2 regions of the Halomonas sp. IOP_14 genome follow, and region 1 is predicted to be linked to the other one. Evidence: predicted binding sites of a transcription regulator. Region 1 holds the regulator's gene; the other holds the start of a gene.
What was found. Region 1 encodes LexA, which represses DNA repair genes until DNA is damaged. Its sites were predicted from a motif close to TACTGTNTANNTANACAGTA; they were not measured.

Region 1 (5,927 bases):
GCATCTGTTATGAAAAACCTAAAAAGTAGTGTCTTAACTATACGGGAAGGCAGGGGCAGCTAACAATCATCCACGGCCTTCCGATACACTATGCGACCTAAGCCGCTGGTTTGTCATAATTAACTTAGCAATAGGTCAAGAGTAGCTCACATGTCTCATTATTATCGTTTAGTAGTTTCCTGTCCTGACCGGGTGGGTATTGTTGCACGGGTATCGAGCTTTATTGCCCAGCAGGGCGGCTCCATTACCGAAGCTAGCCAGCACTCCGATTTAGAAACCGGCTGCTTTTTTATGCGCTACGAAATTCTGGCGGATTCGGTAGGTATGTCGGCGGAAGCGCTGAGCGCGGCATTTGAACCGATAGCCAGCGAATTCAATATGCAGTGGTCGCTGGTGGATACCCAGCAGCGTAGGCGCGTCGTGCTGATGGTGTCGCGGGAGTCACATTGCTTGGTAGATCTACTTTACCGCTGGCAGGCGGGGGAACTGGATTGCGACATTGTCGGGGTTATCTCCAACCATGATGATATGCGTTCGCTGACGGAGTGGTACGGTATTCCTTATCACCATGTACCGGTCGACCCCGACGATAAGCAAGCATCGTTTGCCAAGGTTCAGGCCGAAATCGACAGTGCCCGCGCCGACTGCGTGGTGCTGGCGCGCTATATGCAAATACTGCCCCCTGAGCTGTGCGCGCGCTATGCGGGGCGAGTGATCAATATTCACCACAGCTTTTTGCCCTCTTTTGCCGGGGCTAAGCCCTACCACCAGGCCTACCAGCGGGGGGTTAAGCTGATTGGCGCTACCTGCCACTATGTGACCGAGGAACTCGACGCAGGCCCCATCATCGAACAGGATATCCATCGCGTTAGCCACTGTCATACGCCTACTGATCTAGTCCGCTTTGGTCGTGATGTGGAGAAAGCCGTGCTCGCTCGCGGTTTGCGTTGGCACTTAGAGGATCGTGTGTTGGTGCATGGCAACAAGACAGTGGTATTTAGCTAAGTACTCTATAATGCCCGCCCATCAACCTGAGAGGCCGCCATGTCATTTGCGCAAAGTGTATTAGCGCCCTGGGCGCTGCTGCTCACCTGGCTACTCTCGTTAGCAGTGATCGCATGGGCGCTTTGGGGGCGGCCCTGGCAGGTGTTGATAGCGGATTCAGCGCTTCAGCACCGCTGGCTGGGTGCTACGCTGGCGGTGATGCTGATGTGGCAGCTTCGTGCCCAGGCTGTTGATTGGCTAACGCTACACCTTGTTTTTACAGTATTGATGACACTCGTTTTTAAAGCGCCATTAGCGCTGATTAGCAACGTGCTGATCAACATTGCCATGGTGGTGATTGGCCGCAATGAGTGGATGTTGCTGGGGGCAAATGTGCTGGTTACCGGGATCGTCCCGGCGGCCGTTATTGGCACGGTATGGCGGCTGGTAGATCGCCGCCTGCCGGATAACTTGATGGTATTTCTGTTTGCCTGCGGCTTTTTTGGCGCGGCGCTGGCAACGCTGGGAGGAGGCTTGGCGGCGGTAGTGCTGATTATCGTCGCGGGTACAGACCCTGAGGCGATCTATCTCGCCCAGGAGTATGCGCGTTTTTTACCACTGCTAATGCCTTCAGAGGCATTTATTACTGGCATGCTGCTGAGCATCCTGCTGGTCTATCACCCAAACTGGGTGGCCACCTTCAATGACCACCGCTATATCGACCTGCAGTAGCGGATTTATTAGCCGAGTGCCTGGCCGTTGCCACCACGAATTACGCCGACTCCAACGCCTTCAATATCGAGCGCTTGAGAGCGCAGGTCGATTTCAATGGGCGCAAAATCAGGGTTCTCTGCAAACAGCGTCACTTGATGCCCCTGGCGTTTGAAGCGTTTAACCGTTACTTCATCGTCCAGGCGGGCAACCACGATCTGGCCATCGCGAACCCGGTCAGTGCGATGAACCGCCAGTAAATCACCTTCCAAAATGCCAATATCCTTCATGGAAAGGCCGCGTACGCGCAGCAGATAGTCAGCTTTGGGAGTGAAGTACTCGGCCGGTAGCGGGCAGTAGCGATCAATATGTTCGGCGGCCAAAATGGGGCTGCCGGCAGCTACTTCCCCGATCACAGGCAGGCCAGTGGGTGGGGCTTCCACGTTGGTTGTGGGTAAGGCGGGGACTGCGCTATCCAGGACTTCTTGAGGTTCCTGGTTGGGCAGGCGGATGCCGCGAGAGGTGTTGCGGATAATGCGAATAACGCCTTTGCGTTCCAGCGCGCGCAGGTGCTCTTCAGCCGCATTGGGTGAGCGGAAGCCAAGTGCTTTGGCAATCTCGGCGCGGGTAGGAGGGTAGCCAAATTCGCCCATGGTCTTAACGATAAAATCAAACACGTGCTGTTGGCGAGCGGTTAGCGGACGCGACATACCAGACTCCATAAATAGTGAATAGACAGTAACAAGTTAAATGTCGACTTAATCAATAAGTGTTTAAGTATACAGTATGTTCCTCTGTCCAGTATATGGCTTGTCAGTGCCTATTGCCGATGTCTATGCAATTTTTCTAATCGTTTGAAACTAAGTTTCTGCTTATTTAATACGTCACATTTTGTCAATAAATCAAGCGTTGAGCCCGCCTACGTTATGGCATAGTATTTTGCTATGTTTTAAACACCTGTTTCCCTGGAGAGCGACATGGCTCAATCTGATACGGTGACCCGTATACTCGACACCGCCGAGGTGCTGTTTGCAGAGCGGGGTTTTGCTGAAACTTCGCTGCGCAACATCACTAGCAAAGCGCGGGTTAACTTAGCCGCTGTTAATTACCATTTTGGTTCCAAAAAAGCCTTGATTCAGGCCGTTTTTGCCCGCTACCTGGATCCGTTTAGTCAGCGCTTTCATACTGCGCTAGATGAGCTCGAGGGCCAACACGCCGGGCGCGTTATCCCGCTGGAAACACTGCTCGAGACCATGGCAACTACCGTTCTCGCGGTGCCCGCCGAGCGCAATAGTTTGAAAGTGTTTATGCGCCTGCTGGGTCTTGCCTACAGTCAAGCACAGGGACATCTAAGACGTTATATCCAGGAAGAGTATGGCGATGTGTTTACACGCTTCACCGAGCTTGTGCGCAAAGCAACGCCGGATCTGCCTGACGCCGAGCGTTTTTGGCGGCTACACTTTGTGCTCGGCACGGTAATCTTTACCCTGTCTGGCCTTGATGCGCTACGCGATATCGCGGAGAAGGATTACCACGAGCAGGTCTCTGTGCGTGATTTGGTCAGGCGATTGCTCCCGGTAGTGGTGGCTGCTATGAATGCGCCGTTACCCATAGCCCTTGACGGTGCCAAGCCAGAAGAAGGAAAACATGCGAACTCCTACGCTAGCTGAGCTACCTCCAACGGAACATATCTGGCTGGAGATTGATACTACCGAACAGTTGCTGCGCTGTTGGCGAGGGCCAAAAGTGCTCCATGAGTGTTCTATTTCATCCGGTGCTGCCGGAAGCGGGGAGCGCAATGGCAGTGGTAAAACCCCCCGCGGGTGGCACTATGTGCGCGCGGCCATTGGCGGAGATATGCCCGAAAATGCGGTGTTTCGAGGTCGCCGCTGGACGGGCGAGACATTTTCGCCCGAACTCGCCGAAGAGCATCCAGAGCGTGACTGGATTCTGACCCGCATACTGTGGCTGTGTGGCTTGGAAAAGGGCGTGAACCGCGGTGGTCAGGTTGACTCGCAACGGCGCTATATTTACCTGCACGGGACGCCGCCTGACGAGCCCATGGGCGTTGCTGCGTCCCACGGCTGTATTCGTTTACGCAATCCTGATCTGCTCTATATCTTTTCGTTAGCGTTGCCGGGTACCCCTGTTTGGTTGCACGGTGGCCGCCAGTCCTTTGATTGATCAGATTTTGACACCGCTAGACGATCGTCTAGAATCATCGCCCCTTTTCATGGACCTATCACGATGACTCAACCGTTAGGCCCGGTCATGCTTGACCTTGAAGGCCCAAAATTGACGGCTGCAGAAAAACGCTTGCTTCTAGAACCGACGGTAGGGGGCGTAATTTTGTTTGCCCGCAACGTTGAAAATGGCTATCAGGTTCGCAAGCTCTGCAGCGATATTCGCCGTGTGCGTGCTGATTTACTGCTTGCCGTGGATCAAGAAGGCGGTCGCGTTCAGCGCATAAAAGAGGGGTTAACACGCCTGCCTGCCATGGCGCGTATCGGCGAGTGTTACCGCGCTGCCCAGGGAGAGGGGCTGGCGTTAGCTAAAGATGCCGGCTGGTTGTTAGGGATGGAGATGGCTGCCTGCGGTCTGGATCTGAGCTTCGCCCCGGTACTTGATGTGGAGAGCGGTCTATCCAGCGTTATTGGTGATCGTAGTTTCAGCAGTGACCCACAGCACGTAGCCCAGCTGGGCAATGCATTTATTCAGGGGCTTCACGATGCCGGTATGGCCGCTGTGGGTAAGCACTTTCCCGGCCACGGTGGTGTCGCGGCGGACTCACACGTTGCATTGCCGATAGACGATCGCCCGCTAGAAGTGATGAAACAGCACGATCTTGTGCCCTTTACCCAGTTAGCTTCACAGTTAGATGGGATTATGCCTGCACACGTTATTTATAGTGCTTTTGATACGCGCCCAGCAGGCTTTTCACCCAACTGGTTGGGCATGCTGCGGGAATCGCTAGGCTTCAAAGGCTGCATTTTTTCAGATGACCTGAGTATGGCCGGCGCCCACGAGGCGGGAGACCCCAAAGCGCGTGCCCAGGCAGCGCTGGCAGCAGGCTGCGATATGCTGCTGGTATGTAATGACCGAGCCTCCGCGCTTGAAGTGATGGAGGCATGCCACGGAATCAATTCTAAGCGCCCCGCTAAGTTGCGCTATAGCCGTGCGCGCCCAGACCTAGATGCGCTGAGTGCATTGGGCCGTTGGCGTCGTACCCACGCTAAGCTGGAAGCGCTAGCGGATAAGCCCCAGTCCAGCGCGGAAGCCGAGTAAGCCCAGTGCGGAAGCAGAGTAAGCCCAGCGCTGAATAAATCTCTTACTTAAATAAATGAAGTTTTAACCCGCCGTGGAGTTGGTAGATGTCAAAGTTGGATAAAGAAGCATTAGAGTCGCTGGACTCGATGCGTGAGCTGATGGATAACGCCGACTGCCTAATTTCTCAGCAAGAGGTAGAGCGGGCGCTGGATCGTATGGCGGAAGAGATTACTCGGGATTTAGGCGATAAGCTGCCGGTTTTTTACTGCGTAATGAATGGTGGCTTGATTACCACCGGTCATCTGCTTACCCGCTTGGGCTTTCCGCTGGAAGTAGATTATTTGCATGCCACTCGCTACCGCAACGAGCTGCGCGGCGGCGAGCTTTTTTGGCGCGTTTCCCCTGAAGTGCCCATGGCGGGCCGTCACGTAGTGATTGTTGACGATATCCTGGATGAGGGAGCGACCCTGGCGGCCATTTTGGCTTACTGCGAAGAGGCCCAGGCCGCCAGCGTTACCACAGCGGTGCTGGTCGATAAACAGCACAACCGCAAAGCAGTGCCTGGGTTGAAAGCCGACTACTGCAGCCTGGAAGTTGCCGACCGTTATGTGTTTGGCTTTGGTATGGATTACAAAGGCTACTGGCGCAACGCGCCGGGAATTTTTGCCCCCAAAGGCATGTAATCCACTGGGGGCTTGCGTAGTTTTTGTAGTAGTTTTTACATTAGCGGGGCGAGAAACGCCTCGCTAAGCCGGTTTCAGCAATCATCCGCGTTGAAATCTCCTCCACCGAGAAGCGTGTCGCATCGATGAAGGGAATGTGCATGGTGCGGTAGAGCGACTCGGCCTGTTCCACTTCTTGTAGGCACTGATCCATCGAGCTATAGCGGCTATTGGGGCGTCTCTCGTTGCGAATTGCCGACAAGCGTCGCGCATCGATGGTTAACCCAAACAGCTTTTGCCGAT
Region 2 (5,927 bases), on a different contig from region 1:
AGCCATTGAAAGGTTGGCGGGTAGGCTTGTACCAACACTCGGCCGCAGGGCGCGATTTGAATGCGCATATTTTGAGCGAGTTAGGTGCGGATGTAGTGGTACTAGGCCGCAGCGAAGCCTTTGTGCCTGTAGATACCGAGGCCGTTAGCGACGAGGATCAGGCTCAAGGGCGTGCCTGGGCAAACCAACACCAACTACAAGCCCTGTTTTCTACCGATGGCGATGGAGATCGACCGTTGCTTGGAGATGAAACGGGTACGTGGCAGCGTGGTGATATTGTCGGGTTACTCTGCGCCCGTGCATTGGGAATCGAAGCGCTGGCTGTGCCGGTAAGCTGCAATACAGCGATAGAAGCCTGCGGTGCCTTCCAGCTAGTTGAGCGCACGCGCATTGGTTCACCGTATGTATTGGCCAGTATGGCTAAGCTCAGTAAGCGGTTTACGCGAGTGGCTGGGTTTGAAGCCAACGGTGGTTTTCTATTGGGAAGCAGATTGGAGAGTGATGGCCGTCAATTAGCCGCCCTACCCACCCGCGATGCGCTGCTCCCCGCCCTTACTTTGATGGTGATGGCCGCCCAACGCGGGATTAACCTCTCGCAGCTAATCGCTGACTTACCTGCCCGCTATACGGCAAGCGACCGACTCAAGGATTTCGCCACGGAGAAAAGCCATGCGTTGCTGACCGAATGGCAAACCTCACCTGAACTGATGCAGCAAACATTAGGTTTACAAGCTGGCATTTCAGCAGTCAATAGCACTGATGGCTTGAGAGCCACGCTTGAAAATGGCGATATCGTGCACCTTCGCCCCTCTGGCAATGCACCGGAGCTGCGCTGCTATAGCGAATCTGCTTCACAAGCAGACGCATCGGCACTGGTAAAACAGAGCTTGGCCGCTCTCGAAAAGCTGAACTAGGGGCCTTACTCTTAGCAAAGAACAGAGCACTAACAAAGAACGGGCGACCCTAATGGGCCGCCCGTTCTTTGTGGCTATCCTTCGCCAAGGAGAATGGTTACAGCTGCTTATTTATAAACCGGAAGCCGCGCACAAACCTCGGCCACTTTATCCAACACCTGGGTTTCGATGGCGCTGGTGTCTTCACCCTTGGCCAGTACGTCCAGAATGTCACAGATCCAACCTGCCAACGTACTACACTCTTGTTCACTGAAACCGCGCGTGGTCACCGCTGGGGTGCCAATACGCAGGCCAGAGGTGACAAACGGGCTTTGCGGGTCGTTAGGAACAGCGTTCTTGTTCACGGTGATATGAGCACGCCCCAAAGCAGCATCGGCATCTTTGCCCGTTACGCCCTGCTTGATCAGCGAAAGCAGGAAGAGGTGGTCTTCGGTACCACCAGAGACGATGTCGTAACCGCGATCGATAAACACCTTGGCCATTGCCTGAGCGTTCTTAACTACCTGCTGCTGGTAGGTTTTGAACTCGGGCTCCATAGCCTCTTTGAAGCAGATCGCTTTGGCGGCGATTACGTGCATCAAGGGGCCACCCTGGCCGCCGGGGAAAACCGCTGACTGTAGCTTCTTCTCGATATCAGCGTCGTTTTCCGCTGAGAGAATCACGCCACTGCGGGGGCCGCGTAGGGTTTTGTGGGTGGTGGAGGTGACCACATGGGCATGGGGCAAGGGGCTGGGGTATACGCCTGCCGCGACCAGACCAGAGACGTGGGCCATATCAACGAGTAAGTAAGCGCCTACTTCATCGGCGATTTCACGGAACTTGGCCCAATCAACAATTTGTGAATAGGCTGAGAAGCCGGCGATGATCATTTTGGGCTTGTGCTCGCGAGCAAGCTGGGCCACTTGATCGTAATCAATTAACCCCTGCTCATCCAGACCGTACTGAATGGCGTTGTAGTGTTTGCCAGAAAAATTAGGCTTGGCACCGTGGGTCAGGTGGCCGCCCGCATCCAGGCTCATACCTAAAATGGTATCGCCTGGCTTAACCAGCGCTTGGAACACCGCGCTGTTGGCTTGCGAGCCTGAGTGGGGCTGAACGTTCACGTAGGTGGCGCCGAACAGCTCTTTGGCGTAATCAATGGCCAGGTTTTCAGCGATATCGACGAACTCACAGCCGCCGTAGTAGCGCTTACCGGGGTAGCCCTCAGCGTATTTATTGGTCAGCTGGCTGCCCTGAGCTTCGAGTACGCGGGGGCTGGCGTAGTTTTCGGAAGCGATCAGTTCGATGTGGGCCTCTTGGCGCTCCACTTCTTTCTGCATGGCATCAAACAGCACATCATCAAATCCGGCAATTGTCATATCGCGGCTGAACATCGGCGGGAACCTCGTAACGAGAAAGGGTCATCATGGAAGAAGCGAGGGCGCTATCATAACGCAGCCTGACGCGACTTTCATCGCATCCTCGTCAGGTCTTGCATGAGCGTGATTCATGTAATGACAGAGAAAGTGTCATCGCGAACACAATGAAGCGATCTCAGGGGGCGTCAATTTGCGTTTTCCTTCGCCATGCAAAATACTGTATATTTATACAATATTTTAAGCACCAGGATGCCGACGATGCCGGGCCAGTCTTCTCACTTTACCCCTGCCTTGCCGTTAACCTCTCAGCCGCAGCCTTGTGGCCGCGCTGGTTTTAGTGGCTTTCCTTCGCCAGCCCAGGATTACGAGCCATGCACGCTGGATCTCAACACACGGCTGGTTAAAAACCCTACTGAGACGTTTTATGTCACCGCCACCGGCGACAGCATGGAGGGTTGGGGAATTTTTGAGGGTGATTTGCTGGTGGTTGATCGCAGTATTGAACCGCAACTGGGACATATTCTGGTCGCTATGCTAGAGGGCGAGGCGCTAATTAAACGCTATGCGCTCTATCGGGGAACGCCGCACCTGTGCTCAACACATCCTAACTATCCGCCACTGCCACTTGAAGGCAGCGACTGCCAGCTATGGGGGGTAGTGCGCGCCGTCGTGCACGAGTACTTGCGATGATCGGTCTAGTCGATGCCAACAACTTCTACGTCAGCTGCGAGCGGGTTTTTCAGCCCAAGCTGGAAGGTAGGCCCGTGGGGGTAATGTCGAACAACGACGGCTGTGTCATCGCCCGCTCCGCCGAGTTAAAAGCGCTGGGTATCCCTATGGGTGCGCCAGCCTTCAAGCTTGAAGAAATGCGTCAGCGCGGCGAGATCCACCTGCTGTCGTCTAACTATGAACTCTACGGAGATATGTCGGCACGGCTGACCCAACTACTACGCGATGCCTGCCCTGCAATTGCGCCCTACTCAATAGATGAAATGTTCGTCTACCTGGAAGGATTAACCACAGAGCAGTGTGAGAGGCTGGGGCGAGAATTGCACCATCGTATTCGCCGCCATTTAGGGTTACCGGTGTGTGTTGGGCTGGCACCCACCCACACGCTCGCCAAATTAGCCAATCACCTTGCCAAGCAAGACCCACATTACCAAGGCGTTTGCCTGCTTAATGGACAAGATCACACGACGCAGGCGCTGCTCAAACGTACGCCGGTGGGCAGCGTGTGGGGCGTCGGCCATCGGCTTGCCGGGCGCTTAGCGATTGGCGGCGTGACCACCGCTTGGGACTTGCGTCAAAGCGACGACAAGCAGTTGCGCAAGCGCTTCTCTGTGGTGCTGGCGCGCACCGCGCTCGAGCTGCGTGGCACGCCTTGTATGGAGATGAACGCCCTGGATCAACCGCGCCAACGCATTATGACCTCGCGCTCTTTCGGCCAGCCCACCGGCGTTTTTGCAGAAGTACATAATGCACTGCGGCGCCACGCCCAGCGCAGCGCTGAAAAACTTCGCGAGCAACGTAGCTTAGCTCGTGCGGTGATGGTATTTCTCAACACTAACCGTCATCGCCGCGATCAGTTGCAATACTTCCCGCAGGCGCTGATCGCCCTGCCCTCACCCAGCGACGATACCCGGGTGATCCTTGATGCCGTACGCCAAGGCCTTGAGCAGATTCATCGCCCCCGCTACCAGTTCATGAAAGCTGGCGTGATGCTGCTGGATTTAGTGGATGCAGAGCAGCACCAGCTTTCGCTGCTGCATCCGCCAGTCCGTGATCGCCATCCGTTTTTAATGGCAACCGTGGATCAGATCAACCAGCGCATGGGGCAAGGCACTATCAGCTTTGGTATGACGGATGCCCCTGCTGCTTGGCAACTGCGCTGCGCCCACCGCTCAGACCGCTATACCACGCGCTGGGACGAGTTGATGAAAGTGGGCACTCACCCCGGCGCAGTCGCCGCCGCCGAGGCAAAGCAGAAAGAGAAGCAGAAAAAACAGCAGGCGTTAACCAGCCCTAAGCGCAGTACGCAGCCGCGGGCTTAAGGTTTCTCCAAGCGCGACCATGGTAAACAGAATCCCCAGCAACCAGGGCCAGTGAGCCGCAAACGAGACCTGATAAACGCCCAGCGCGTCGACAAAAATCACCACAATGCCCAGCGGGCTAACGTAGCGCACCATGGTCAGCCACAGCGCATAAGGCAAGGGGGCAAGCCCCAGCTCGTCGCGGAAGGTCTCGCTTTTCAGCACAAACCCCGCTACCACTACCGTGCCCAGACCACCCAACGGCATCATCCAGCGCGAGGTTAAATAATCCAGCCAGTCAAAGAAGTTCTTACCGGCCAGTGTCCAATCCGCGCCCAGGTTAAACGACAGCATCGCCAGTGTGCTAATCAACCACAGCACAATACCTGTGCCCCAGGCGGCTGCCGAACGCGAGATACCTTTGTTGTCGCACAGCCAGGAAACCGTGGCTTCGACCATAGAGATCGAAGAGGTCAGCGCTGCCATAGAGAGCATCAGGAAGAAGAGAATGCCAAACAGGGTGCCCAGCGGCATCGCCTGGAAGGCCAACGGCAGGCTCATAAAAATTAGCCCAGGGCCTTCGCCGGGGTTCATGCCATTGGCGAAAATAACCGGGAAGATCGCAAGCCCCGCCATCAAGGCAACAACGGTATCCGCCACCGCCACACTCACCGTGGTGCGGCCAATAGAAGCGTCTTTAGGCAAGTAGCTGCCATAGGTCAGAATCGCCCCAGAGGCCAGCGAGAGGGTGAAAAACGCATGACCCAGCGCTGCCAGAAGGCCTTCGCTAGAGAGGCTGCCCGCATTGAAGGAGAACAGAAAGTTAACCGCAGCGCCAAAGCCACCGGAAAACATACCAAAGCCAATCAACACCACCAGCATGATCACCAGCCCCGGCATCATCCAGCTAACGCTCTTCTCGATTCCCTGCTGCACGCCTTTACCCACGATCAACATGGTGGCCAGCGTAACCAGGGTGCTCCAGAAACCGAGGTTCAGCGGATTGGCGTTATTGGCCCCGAACACAGCGGCCATCTCATCAACGCTGCTGCCCGCGAGCCCCCCGGTCAGCATCTTCCACAGATACGAGAACGACCAGCCCGCCACCACCACGTAAAACGACAGGATCATAAAGCCGCAGAGCATGGCCATCCAACCAATCAACGACCAGGCCGATGAACGGCCAGACTCATTGACCACGCGCCGTATGGCATCCACCGGGCTACCACGTCCCCGCCGACCAAACGCGATTTCGACCATCATCACCGGCACACCCACGGCAAAGATGCACGTTAGATAGACCAGCACGAAGGCGCCGCCGCCAAACTCCCCAGTCATGTAGGGGAATTTCCAGATATTGCCTAGCCCCACCGCCGAACCGGTGGCCGCCAACATAAACCCCCAGCGGCCTAGCCATTGGGTGCGAGGTTGCCTAGAAGAGGTCATTTGCCCATATCCCGTAAGAAAAAGGCGCTCATCCTAAAGGATTTCGAGGGTAATGCCCACTAGGCCCCAGTTCCTAGGCGTACACCGTGGCTTTTGCGGCGGCATCCAAGCGTTGAGCGGTTTGATCTACCCGGCGCAAACAGGCCAGCAGCACCGCGCCAAGCGTTACAAAACCGCCC

Region 2: a site for LexA is predicted at 2,488-2,507, ahead of K7H09_RS10280 (LexA family protein). Genes of this name have one in related genera too.

The regions. Positions count from the first base shown of each region.
Region 1 covers NZ_JAINWD010000015.1:36,551-42,477, reverse strand. The annotation lists gene purU (formyltetrahydrofolate deformylase) at 151-1,005, shown strand; gene K7H09_RS12790 (energy-coupling factor ABC transporter permease) at 1,045-1,716, shown strand; gene lexA (transcriptional repressor LexA) at 1,725-2,405, opposite strand; gene K7H09_RS12780 (TetR/AcrR family transcriptional regulator) at 2,673-3,365, shown strand; gene K7H09_RS12775 (L,D-transpeptidase) at 3,343-3,879, shown strand; gene nagZ (beta-N-acetylhexosaminidase) at 3,943-4,980, shown strand; gene K7H09_RS12765 (hypoxanthine-guanine phosphoribosyltransferase) at 5,067-5,645, shown strand; gene ppsR (posphoenolpyruvate synthetase regulatory kinase/phosphorylase PpsR) at 5,686-5,927, opposite strand, start outside.
Region 2 covers NZ_JAINWD010000010.1:103,478-109,404, reverse strand. The annotation lists gene K7H09_RS10290 (phosphomannomutase) at 1-914, shown strand, start outside; gene glyA (serine hydroxymethyltransferase) at 1,022-2,287, opposite strand; gene K7H09_RS10280 (LexA family protein) at 2,531-2,962, shown strand; gene K7H09_RS10275 (Y-family DNA polymerase) at 2,959-4,323, shown strand; gene K7H09_RS10270 (sodium-dependent transporter) at 4,285-5,748, opposite strand; gene K7H09_RS10265 (YbfB/YjiJ family MFS transporter) at 5,822-5,927, opposite strand, start outside.